2 regions of the Micromonospora psammae genome follow, and region 2 is predicted to be linked to the other one. Evidence: riboswitches for the same ligand, from Rfam matches in the RefSeq annotation. Region 2 holds a riboswitch; the other holds the start of a gene.
The links. Region 2 has a riboswitch for cobalamin ahead of V6U79_RS09825 (hypothetical protein). Riboswitches for the same ligand answer to the same signal wherever they lie in the genome.
Positions count from the first base shown of each region.

Region 1: linked by a shared signal. The riboswitch ahead of bluB (5,6-dimethylbenzimidazole synthase) and the one ahead of V6U79_RS09825 (hypothetical protein) in region 2 are both predicted to bind cobalamin.

Region 1 is NZ_JBAKHM010000003.1:350,590-355,796, forward strand. It holds gene V6U79_RS07845 (LysM peptidoglycan-binding domain-containing protein) at 1-922, shown strand, start outside; gene V6U79_RS07850 (Rieske (2Fe-2S) protein) at 1,082-1,921, opposite strand; gene bluB (5,6-dimethylbenzimidazole synthase) at 2,144-2,770, opposite strand; cobalamin riboswitch at 2,806-3,005, opposite strand; gene V6U79_RS07860 (hypothetical protein) at 3,129-3,599, shown strand; gene V6U79_RS07865 (crotonase/enoyl-CoA hydratase family protein) at 3,658-4,413, shown strand; gene V6U79_RS07870 (dihydrolipoyl dehydrogenase family protein) at 4,423-5,207, opposite strand, start outside.
Region 2 is NZ_JBAKHM010000004.1:287,308-292,514, reverse strand. It holds gene cobN (cobaltochelatase subunit CobN) at 1-2,586, opposite strand, end outside; gene V6U79_RS09825 (hypothetical protein) at 2,727-2,951, opposite strand; cobalamin riboswitch at 2,998-3,127, opposite strand; gene V6U79_RS09820 (MBL fold metallo-hydrolase) at 3,458-4,162, shown strand; gene V6U79_RS09815 (hypothetical protein) at 4,197-4,532, opposite strand; gene V6U79_RS09810 (aldo/keto reductase) at 4,622-5,207, opposite strand, start outside.

The DNA of each region.
Region 1 (5,207 bases), on a different contig from region 2:
GCGGCGGCCCGCGCCGCGACTGCCCGGGATGCGCCGGCAGCAGCGGGCGGCGGCGGCGCTGGTCGGTTCGGTCGCGCTGATCCTCGCCGTGAGCCCGGCGGCGAGCGCCGCGGCGGCGGTGACCCAGCCCGCCCCGGCCAGCGCGGTGGCGGTGACCCAGCCCGCCCCGGCCAGCGCGGCGGCGATGACCCAGCCCGCAGCGGCCAGCGCGGCCGTGACGACCCAGGCCGCCCCGGCCGGCGCGGCGGCGCAGACCGCTCAGCCGGCGCCGGCTCTGCCGGGGGCCGCCACCACCGCCGGGACGGGCCGGCCGCAGCCGACGGCCGCGCCCCCGGTCTACCGGGTCGCCAAGGGCGACCACCTGGGCGAGGTGGCGGAGCGGTACCTCGACGACTTCGACCGCTACCGGGACGTGGCGAAGCTGAACCGGCTGCGTGACGCCGACGAGATCCGTCCCGGTCAGCTGCTGAAGCTGCCCCCGCAGGCGCGGGACGGTGGCGCCCGGGAGCACGCCGCCGGCCGGCTGGTGATCCGGCCCGAGACGCCTCGCAAGCCGTCCCCGCACCCCCGGACGGTCACCCCGACCACGCCGGGCAAGGCGCCGGCCGGCCCGGCGACGCCCGGGAAGGCGGGTCCGTCCACCCCCGGAAAGGCCGGGCCGGCTGACGTCGGGCAGCAGCCCGCGCCGCAGACGGTGAAGCCGCAGGTGGAACGACCGGCGGGTCAGTCCCCGGCGATGAGCGCCGGGGCCGCCCGGGCCGGCGGCGAGGACGGGATGAACCGGCCGCTGGCCGTCTCGGCCGTGCTCGCCGTCGCCAGCATCGTCGGGGCGCAGATCGGCGCGGTGCTCGGGCTGCGGCGCCGCCCGGCCCGGGTCACCGCCGCCCGCGCACTGGTCACGGGCCGCCACCGCCGCGACTGACCGGGGCACCCCCGGTCCCGCTGTTTCCAGGAAAGAGTGGCCTCCACCGTGGTGGGAGGCCACTCTTTCCCGGTTCGAGCGTGATCTTGGTGCGCGTGCGAGCGCGAACCCGGCCCCGCCCGGCCGCGGCCAGGCGGCCCGGCGGCGAGGGGTGGGCGGTCAGGGCAGCTTGGTCTGGAGCACCCCGTCGACCACGCGGGTGGGCAGGATCTGCTGGTCGTTGGCGGACGGACCGTGCACGACCTCGCCGCCGTTGAGGCGGAACGCGGAGCCGTGCCACGGGCAGACCACGCACGCGTGCCCGTCGATCTCCTGGACCTCGCCCTCACCGAGCGGGCCGCTCTGGTGCGGGCAGCGCTCCAGCATCACGGTGACCTCGTCGCCGTGCCGGTAGAGGATCACCGAGACGTCGTCGACCTCGCGGGTGACCAGCTCGCGCTGCGGCAGCGTCGCCAGGTCGGCGATCGCCTTCCACTCGTCGGGCATCCGGTGCAGCTCGGAGATGCTCTGGCTGACCTGCGCACCCTGCTTGTACGCCAGGTGCCCGCCGATGTACGCCCCGGCGCTGGCGGCGCTCAACCCCAGGTACGCCAGCGCCCGCCCCATGCCGTGCCGGCCGCGCAGCCGGGCGGCGAGCGAGCCGGCGTAGAACACCAGCGCAACCGAGTTGGAGGCGGCGTGCACCAGCCCCACCCGGCGCTGGTCCCGGGCCAGGGCGGCCCAGTCGTTCAGCCCGGCGACGGCGGCCGGGAGGGCGCTCACCGTCCCGAGGCCGACCAGGGTGGTCGCCGCCCGCCGCTGGCCGGGAAGCAGATCGAGCACGGCGGCGCTGATCCACGCGCCCACCGGCACCTGCACCATCGCCGGGTGCAGCGGATGGCCCAGCCAGACCCCGTGCAGCAGGTCGCGGACCCGCTGCCCGCGCAGCGTCGACTGGACGACGCGTTGGAGCCGGTATCCGGCCGGGTCCAACGCCGCGTTCTGCTCGATCCTGTTCATCAGCGCTCGCACGTTCCCCGACTTCCCGGCAGGCGCGGTCGCAAACCGGGCGGCGGGGACGAATTCCGCCGCCCGGTGGACATCAGCCCCACCCGGGACCTCCGGCTGGCGGGTGTGGACGGTGACCGGTCCGCTCCTGGGTACGCGGCGAGCACTCCGCGGACGCGAGCGCACTCCCCGGCCTGACGACCGGGTGACCGATGCGGGCGGGTGGGGCTTGGTTCAGCGGTCGGCGGTCCACCGGTCCGTGTGCAGGGCCTCGGCGAGCGGGCGCTTCTGCCGCCAGCCGTGCCGGGCCAGGTCCGGCACCTCCTCCAGGTGCGTCACCGGGCCGACGCAGAGCCAGGCCACCGGCCGGATGCCCGGAGGAATGCCGAGCAGCCCGGCCAGGAACGGCTCCCGGTAGAAGGAGACCCAGCCGACGCCGAGCCCCTCGGCGGTGGCGGCGAGCCAGAGGTTCTGGATGGCCAGGCAGACCGAGTAGAGGCCGGCGTCGGCGATGGCGTGCCGACCGAGCACGGCCGGGCCGCCCCGGGTCGGGTCGTAGGTCACCACGATCGACAGGGTCGACTCCAGCACCCCGTCGATCTTGATGCGGGCGAAGCGGTCGGCGGCCTCACCGGAGAGGGTGGCGGCGAAGACGTCCCGCTCGTCCCGCACGTGCGCGTGGAAGCGGCGGCGGAGCTCCGCGTTCCGGACCAGGATGAAGTCCCACGGCTGGGAGTAGCCGACGCTGGGCGCGGCGTGCGCGGCGTCGAGGACGCGGTGCAGGGTCTCGTCCGGCACCGGTTCCCCGGTGAACTGCGCCCGGACGTCCCGGCGACGGTGGATGGCGGTGTACAGGTCCATGGCAGGCTCCCGCTGCTCGGCCCACTCCCGGCGGGGTGGGCGGTCGACGCGAGGCCGGTCTTCGGACTCCCGGATCGACGCCTGGCCGTCCGCCTTCCCAGCCGTACGGCCAGTGGCTGCGCCTTCTCGCGCGTGGACGGTGGCTCCCCGGTCACCGCGGCGGGCCCGTGCCGGATTCGCACCGGCTTCCCGATTCTCCCCGCGCACGCGGGGCACCTCGCATGATCATTGCCATCGGCGATGCTAGCGGCCCGGCACGGCGGAACGGGCATGCGCACCGGGGCCACCACCCCCTACAGTGGCGAGACCCCGAGGCCGATCCGACCGCCGGGGTCGCACACCAAACGGGGGAACCACCATGAACAACCATGCCCGCGTCGTCCGTACCGTCCTGACGCTGGTCGTCGCCGCCGGCGTCGTGGCCGGCTGCCAGCAGACGGAGGAGAAGAAGCCCGCTGCCGCCGCGTCGTCGGCGAGCACCGCGCCCAGCCCCACGGTCGACGTCGCCGCGAACAGCAAGCAGGTCTGCGACGCCGCGCTCGCGGTGTCCAAGGAGCACTTCGTCGGGATGGCGGACGACGCCATCGCGGCCATCGACAAGCCGGTCAGCGCCAAGGAGGCCGGCGCCAAGGTCCGCGCCCACTACACCGAGATGGCGGAAGGGCTGCGCAAGGAGGCCGCCCGGGCCGCCGACCCGCAGCTGCGCGCGGCGGTGGAGAACCTGGCCGGCGCGATCGAGAAGCGACTGACCGGCCCGGACGCCACCAAGGTGGAGGCCCCGGACCTGGACCCGACCCTGAAGGCACTGGACACCGCCTGCGGCCGGTGACCCGGACGGCGCCGGCCGCCCCTGGCGTGCCGGCGCCGCCGGAGGGCATGCTGTCCCGATGGCCGTACACGTCGCGCACGACGGACCGGTGACCACGGTCATCCTCGACCGGGCGGCGTCGCGCAACGCCGTCGACGGACCGACCGCGCGGGCCCTCGCCGACGCGTTCCGCGCCTTCGACGCGGACCCGGACGCCGCGGTCGCCGTGCTCTGGGGCGCCGGCGGGACGTTCTGCTCCGGCGCCGACCTCAAGGCGATCGGCACCGCCAGCGGCAACCGCGTCGAACCGGACGGCGACGGCCCGATGGGCCCCACCCGGATGACGCTCTCCAAGCCGGTCATCGCCGCGATCTCCGGGTACGCCGTGGCCGGCGGCCTGGAGTTGGCGCTCTGGTGCGACCTGCGGGTCGCCGAGACCGACGCGACGTTCGGGGTGTTCTGCCGGCGCTGGGGCGTACCGCTGATCGACGGCGGGACGGTGCGCCTGCCCCGGCTGATCGGGCAGAGCCGGGCGATGGACCTGATCCTCACCGGCCGTCCGGTGCCCGCCGAGGAGGCGTACGCGATGGGTCTGGTCAACCGGCTGGTCCCGCCGGGTGAGGCCCGGACGGCGGCCGAGCGGCTGGCCGCCGAGATCGCCGGGCACCCGCAGACCTGCCTGCGCAACGACCGCGCCTCGGTCCTGGCGGCCGCCGGCCGCACCGAGCCGGAGGCGCTCGCGACCGAGCTGGCGTACGGGATGGACTCCCTGGCGGCGGACGCGGCGGCCGGCGCGGCCCGGTTCGCGGCCGGCGCCGGCCGCCACGGCAGCTGAGCGGGGGCGTCAGCGCAGGTTGCGCAGGGCGTCCTCGATGGCCCGGTGGAAGGTCGGGTACGCGTAGATCATGTGCCGGAGCTGGCTGAGCGGGACGGCCGCGTGCACCGCCACCACCAGCCCGGACAGCACCTCACCGCCGGCCGGGCCGACCGACGTGGCGCCGACCAGTACGCCCTGGTCGGCGTCGGCGATCAGCTTGATGAAGCCCTCGTTGCCCGTCTTGTGGATCCAGCCCCGGGCCGACGTCGTCAGCGGCGCGAACCCGACCTGCACGTGGATGCCGCGCTGCCGGGCCTGGAACTCGGTGAGGCCGACCGCGCCCACCTCCGGGTCGGTGAAGGTGACCCGGGGCAGCGCCCGGTAGTCGGCGCGCGGGACGGTGCCGGCCGCGCCGCCCGCCCCGGCCGCGGCCGTCGTACCGCCGACCGCGCTGGCCGCGCCCATCGCGCCGCCCACCATGTTGGCGGTGCCGCTGGGGTCCACGGCGCCCTTGGCGTGCCGGACGTGGTCGAGCACGTCGGCGATCACGATGGCCGCCTGGTACATGGCGATGTGGGTGAAGGCGCCTTCGCCGGTCACGTCGCCGACCGCCCAGATTCCGTCCGTCACCACCATCCGGTTGTCGACCGGCAGGTAGCGGTGGGAGGCGTCCAGGCCGACCGTCTCCAGGCCCAACTCGTCGAGCTGCGCCTTGCGACCGGTCACCACGAGCAGCCGTGCGGCGGTGAACGTGTCGTCCCCGGAGTGCACGGTGAACGTCGACCCGTCGTGGCTGACCCGCTCGGCCTTGA
Region 2 (5,207 bases):
GGCGAGGTGGCGGGCCAGCAGCGAGTCCGCCAGCGCCACCCCGACGTCCCAGGCGTTGCGGCTGGGGATGGCCTTCGGATCCACGGAGTAGAAGTTGCGGCCGGTGGGAAGCACGTTGACCAGGCCCCGGGTGGGTGAGCCGGACGGCCCGGGCGGCACGAACCGTCCGTCGAGCGCGCCCACCACCCGGTCGATCTCGTCGGTGGTCCGGTCCAGCCGGGGCACCACCTCCTCGGCGGCGAAACGCAGCACCGCCGCCGCGTCGGGGATGTCCCGGCCGGCGACCTCCTCGATCACGGCTCCGGCCTTGTCGGCGTCCCAGCCGAGGGTCTCCATGCCGACCACCGCCCGGCGGGCCAGCGCCTCGATCAGGTCGATGGCGTCGGCGGCGGTGGCGGCCGGCCCGTCCACCGCCTCGGTCAGCGCCGCCGGCACCGCGATCCGCTCGCCCGGCGAGCCGAGGAGCGCCTGCTCGTCCAGCCCGTACGCGGCGGCGATCGCCTGGCGCAGGCCGGGCAGGACCCGGGCGCCGCCCCAGACCTGCGGGGCGCGCAGCACGGCGAGCACCAGGTTGACCCGGGCCGGCCCGCTGGGCGCCTCGGCGAGGATGTGCAGCCCGTCGCGGATCTGCACGTCCTTGACCTCGCAGAGGTAGCCGTCGAGGTGGAGCACGAAGTCGTCGAAGTCGTCGGCGGCGGGCATGTCCTCGGTGTGCAGGTCGTGGTGCAGCTCGGCGGCGCGGACCAGCGCCCAGATCTGCGTCTGCACGGTCGGCACCTTGGCCGGGTCGAGGGCCTGCACGGTGGCGTACTCGTCGAGCAGCTGCTCCAGCCGGGCCAGGTCGCCGTAGGTCTCGGCGCGGGCCATCGGCGGCACCAGGTGGTCGACGACGACGGCGTGGGCGCGGCGCTTGGCCTGGGTGCCCTCGCCGGGGTCGTTGACGATGAACGGGTAGACCAGCGGGAGATCACCGAGGACCGCGTCGGGGGCGCAGTCGGCGGCCAGCCCGAGCCCCTTGCCGGGCAGCCATTCCAGGGTGCCGTGCTTGCCCAGGTGCACCACCGCGTCCGCGCCGAAGCCGCCGTCGGCCACCGGCTCGGCGAGCCACCGGTACGCGGCGAGGTAGTGGTGGCTGGGTGGCAGGTCGGGGTCGTGGTAGATCGCGATGGGGTTCTCCCCGAAACCGCGCGGCGGCTGGATCAGCAGCACCACGTTGCCGAAGCGCAGCCCGGCGAGGACGACGTCGCCGCCGTCGGTGTAGAGCTGGCCGGGCGGCTCGCCCCAGTGCGCCAGCATCCGTTCCCGCAGCGGCGTCGGCACCCGGGCGAACCAGCGTCGGTAGGTCTGGCCGGGCAGGCGCGCCTCGGCGGCGGCGAGCTGTTCGGGGGTGAGCCACTCGACGTCGTGCCCGCCGGCGGCGATCAGGGCGTGGATCAGCGCGTCGCCGTCGGTGGGCACCGGGCCGTCGCCCAGGTCCCATCCGGCGTCGGCGAGGGCGGCGAGCAGGCGCACCGCCGAGGCGGGGGTGTCCAGGCCGACCGCGTTGCCGACCCGGGAGTGCTTCGTCGGGTAGGAGCTGAGCACCACCGCGAGCCGCTTCTCGGCGTTCGGCACGTGCCGCAGCCGGGCCTGCCGGACGGCGATGCCGGCCACCCGGGCGGCCCGCTCCGGGTCGGCGACGTAGCCGGAGAGGCCGTCGGCGTCGATCCGCTTGAACGAGAACGGCACGGTGACGATCCGGCCGTCGAACTCGGGGATGGCCACCTGCATCGCGGCGTCCAACGGGGAGAGCCCGGCGTCGCTGCCCGCCCACTGCTCCCGGGTGCTGGTCAGGCAGAGCGCCTGGATGACGGGCACGTCCAGGGCGGCCAGCGCGCCGACGTCCCAGGCGTCCTCGTCGCCCCCGCCGGAGGCGTCGGCGGCGACGGCGCCACCGGCGGCGAGGACGGTCACCACCAGGGCGTCGCAGCGGGCGAAGAGGGCGAGCGGCCCGTCACCGGGGGCGAGCCCGCGCAGCGAGCCGCAGAAGATGGGCAGCGGGTCGCCGCCGGCGGCGGTCACCGCCTCGGCGAGGGTGTCGACGAAGCCGGTGTTCCCGGCCAGCGCGTGCGCCCGGTAGAAGACGATCCCGACCGTGGGGCGGCCGGTCTCCGTCGGGTGGTCGCCGTGGATCCCGTACGCCGGGGTGGGTGTGGGCGGCGCGAAGCCCTCGCCGGTGAGCAGCACCGTGTCGGAGAGGAACCGGGCCAGCTCGGCGAGGTTCTCCGGGCCACCCTCGACCAGGTAGCGCAGCGCCTCGGTGACCACCCCGGAGGCCACCGTGGAGGCCGCCATCAGCTCCGCGTCGGGCACCGCCTCGCCGCCCAGCACGACCGTGGGCACGCCGGAGGCGAGCACCGCGGCGAGGCCGTCGGGCCACGCCTGGCGGCCTCCGAGCAGGCGTACGACGGCGAGGTCGACGCCGTCGAGCAGCGCCGGCACGGCGTCCACGCCGACCCGGGCGGGGTTGGCCAGCCGGTAGTCGGCGGCGCTGGCGCGGGCGGCGAGCAGGTCGGTGTCGGCGGTGGACAGCAACAGGATGCGCACTAAAGGCTCCGGAGAGTGACACCCGGGTCGCCGCGAGGGCGGCCGGGCGATGCGGGGTGGGCGCGGTTCAGCGGGTACGACGAGTCGCCGACCGGGTCACCGGCGGGCGGCCGGCGGGCGCGGGCGGCGCGGTGCGGGACTCAGCGGTGAACGGCGAGGCGAGCGGCGCGGCGGCCGGAGGGGGCGGCGCGGCGGCCGACCTCGGGCGCGACGGCGCGACCGGGCGCCGGCACGGCGGTGCGACCGGTGGTCGGCACGGCGGTGCGACCGGTGGTCGGTGCGGCGGGGTGACCGACCATGGGCGCGCTGCCCTGCTCGGTGCGGATGCGACGGATCTCGTCGACGGTGGAGACGCTGCGCGTCATCGGGTCCTCCTCGGGTGTCCACGCCCTGGGGTAGCTCCGACGGCCGAAGTATCCTGGCTCCCGGATCGACGCTCACCCCCGGCCTTCCAACCGCAGACACACGGCCGTGACTCACGAGGGGGGATCGCTCCCCGGTGACAGTGGCGGGACCGCGCCGGAATCGCACCGGCTTCCTTCACTGCCGTCAGGCCGCGAATGCTGCCACACCTCTCGGCGCGCGGTCAACGCCGGCCCGGGCCCCGCCCCGGGTCGGCATCGATCGGGCACCACCGATCGGTGACGGCGGTTCGACCAGTTCGGACAATGTCCGTACTCGATGCGCACCCTCCATTGCCCTGCTGCCGCCAAGGCGACACTGGGAGCGCTCCACCGTTGCCTCCGGGGCGGCAGAGCAGAGGGGCCGACGCCGCAGGTGGGGCAGCCGTTGGGCGGGTCGAGCGCCTACGATCGGCCGACGAGGAGCCAACGTCGACCGACGATCGGTAGGAATCGGGGGCACCACCGAGATGACCTTCCACCAGCTCGCCGGCCGGGTCTGGATCTTCCCGGGTGACCCGGAGCCCGACAACGTGCAGCCGGCCGTGGCGTTGATCACCGACGAGCGGGGCAGCGTGCTGGTCGACGCGGGCCACAGCCCGGGGCACGCCCGGGAAATCCGGGCCGCCCTCACGATCTCCGGGCTGCCCGAACCGCGCTGGCTGGTCTACACCCACCACCACTGGGACCACGTCTGGGGCGCCTGTGCCTGGCCGGGAGTGGAGATCGTCGGGCACGTCGCCGGGGAGCGGCTGCTGCGGGACGAGGCGGCCCGCCCGTGGAGCCACCGCTACCTGCGCGAGCAGGTCCGCGCGAACCCGCGGCTCGGACCCAGCTTCCGGGCCCGCGCCCTGGCGATGGACTCCTGGGACGACTTCACTGTGCTGCCGCCGACCCGGACCTTCACCGACGAACTGACGCTGCCCACCGGTGTCCGACTGCGGCACGTGGGCGGCGGGCACGCCCCCGACTCCACCGTGGTGCTGGTGCCGGACTCGGCGGTGATGCTGCTCGGCGACTGCTTCTACCCGCCACCGGCGCACCTGCGCGGGCCCGGCGACGCCCCCGACCTGGCGCTGGTCCGCCGGCTGCTCGGCCCCGACCACCACTGGTACGTCGCGAGCCACACCGACCCGATGACCCTCGACGAGGCCCGCGCCGCAGTCGCGGCCTGAGGGGCCGGGGGCCGCGCCGCCGGCCGCGTCCCGGTCAGCGCAGCCGGCGTTCCGGGTGGGCCCGGTTCCACTCCCGCATCCGCTGCGGGTAGCCGGTCTTCATGGCCTCGTAGAGCGGCACCGCGTGCCGGCGCGCCAGCTTCCCGGCCACCTGCGGCGAGCCGGTCCGGCGGCGGATCCACTCCCCGTCGTGGGCGATCGCCACCACGGTGGTGTCGGTGGCGGTGGTCTCAGGCTCGAGATAGAACTCGACGCCCTGCCGGCTGGTCACGAAGTGTTCCAACGCGGCCAGGTCGTCGCGGGTCGCCTCCCGGTCGAGCTTGGTCGGGGTCGGGTCGGCGGTCCGGGACCGCCGGCTGAACCAGGCCATCTGCGCACTCCCTCTCCTCCGCGTGCCCTCCAGTGCACCACCCGTTCCTGGCAACGGACTGCGAGGCGGGTGAGCGCCACCTGACCGGGTCAGCCGAGCGCGGCCAGCTCCCCGGCGGTGAGCCGCAGCGCGCCGGCCGCCACGTTCTGGGCCACGTGCTCCGGGTCGCCGGTGCCGGGGATGGCCAGCACGTGCGGCCCCTGGTGCAGCGTCCAGGCGAGGCGTACCTGGTGCGGGGTGGCGCCGTGCGCGCGGGCGACGGCGTGCACGGCCGCCGGGTGTTCCGCCGCCGCGCCCGCCTCCCGCCGCGCGCCGGCGAGGGCGAAGAAGGGCACGTACGCGATGCCCCGCGCCCCGCACTCGCGCAGCAGGGCGTCCTGGTCACCCCGGTTGTCCAGGGCGTAGCTGTTCTGCACGCAGACGACCGGGGCGATCGCCTGCGCCTCGTCGAGGTGGTCGAGGCGGACGTTGGAGAGGCCGAGGTGCCGGATCAACCCGGCGTCGCGCAGCGCGGCGAGGGCGGCGAAGCTCTCCGCCACCGAGTCCCGGCCGGGCCGCTTGACGATCCGCAGGTTCACCAGGTCGAGGTGGTCCCGGCCGAGCCGGCGCAGGTTCTCCTCCACCTGGGCGCGCAGCCCCGCCGGGGAGGTCTCCTCGCGCAGGCCGGTGGCCGGG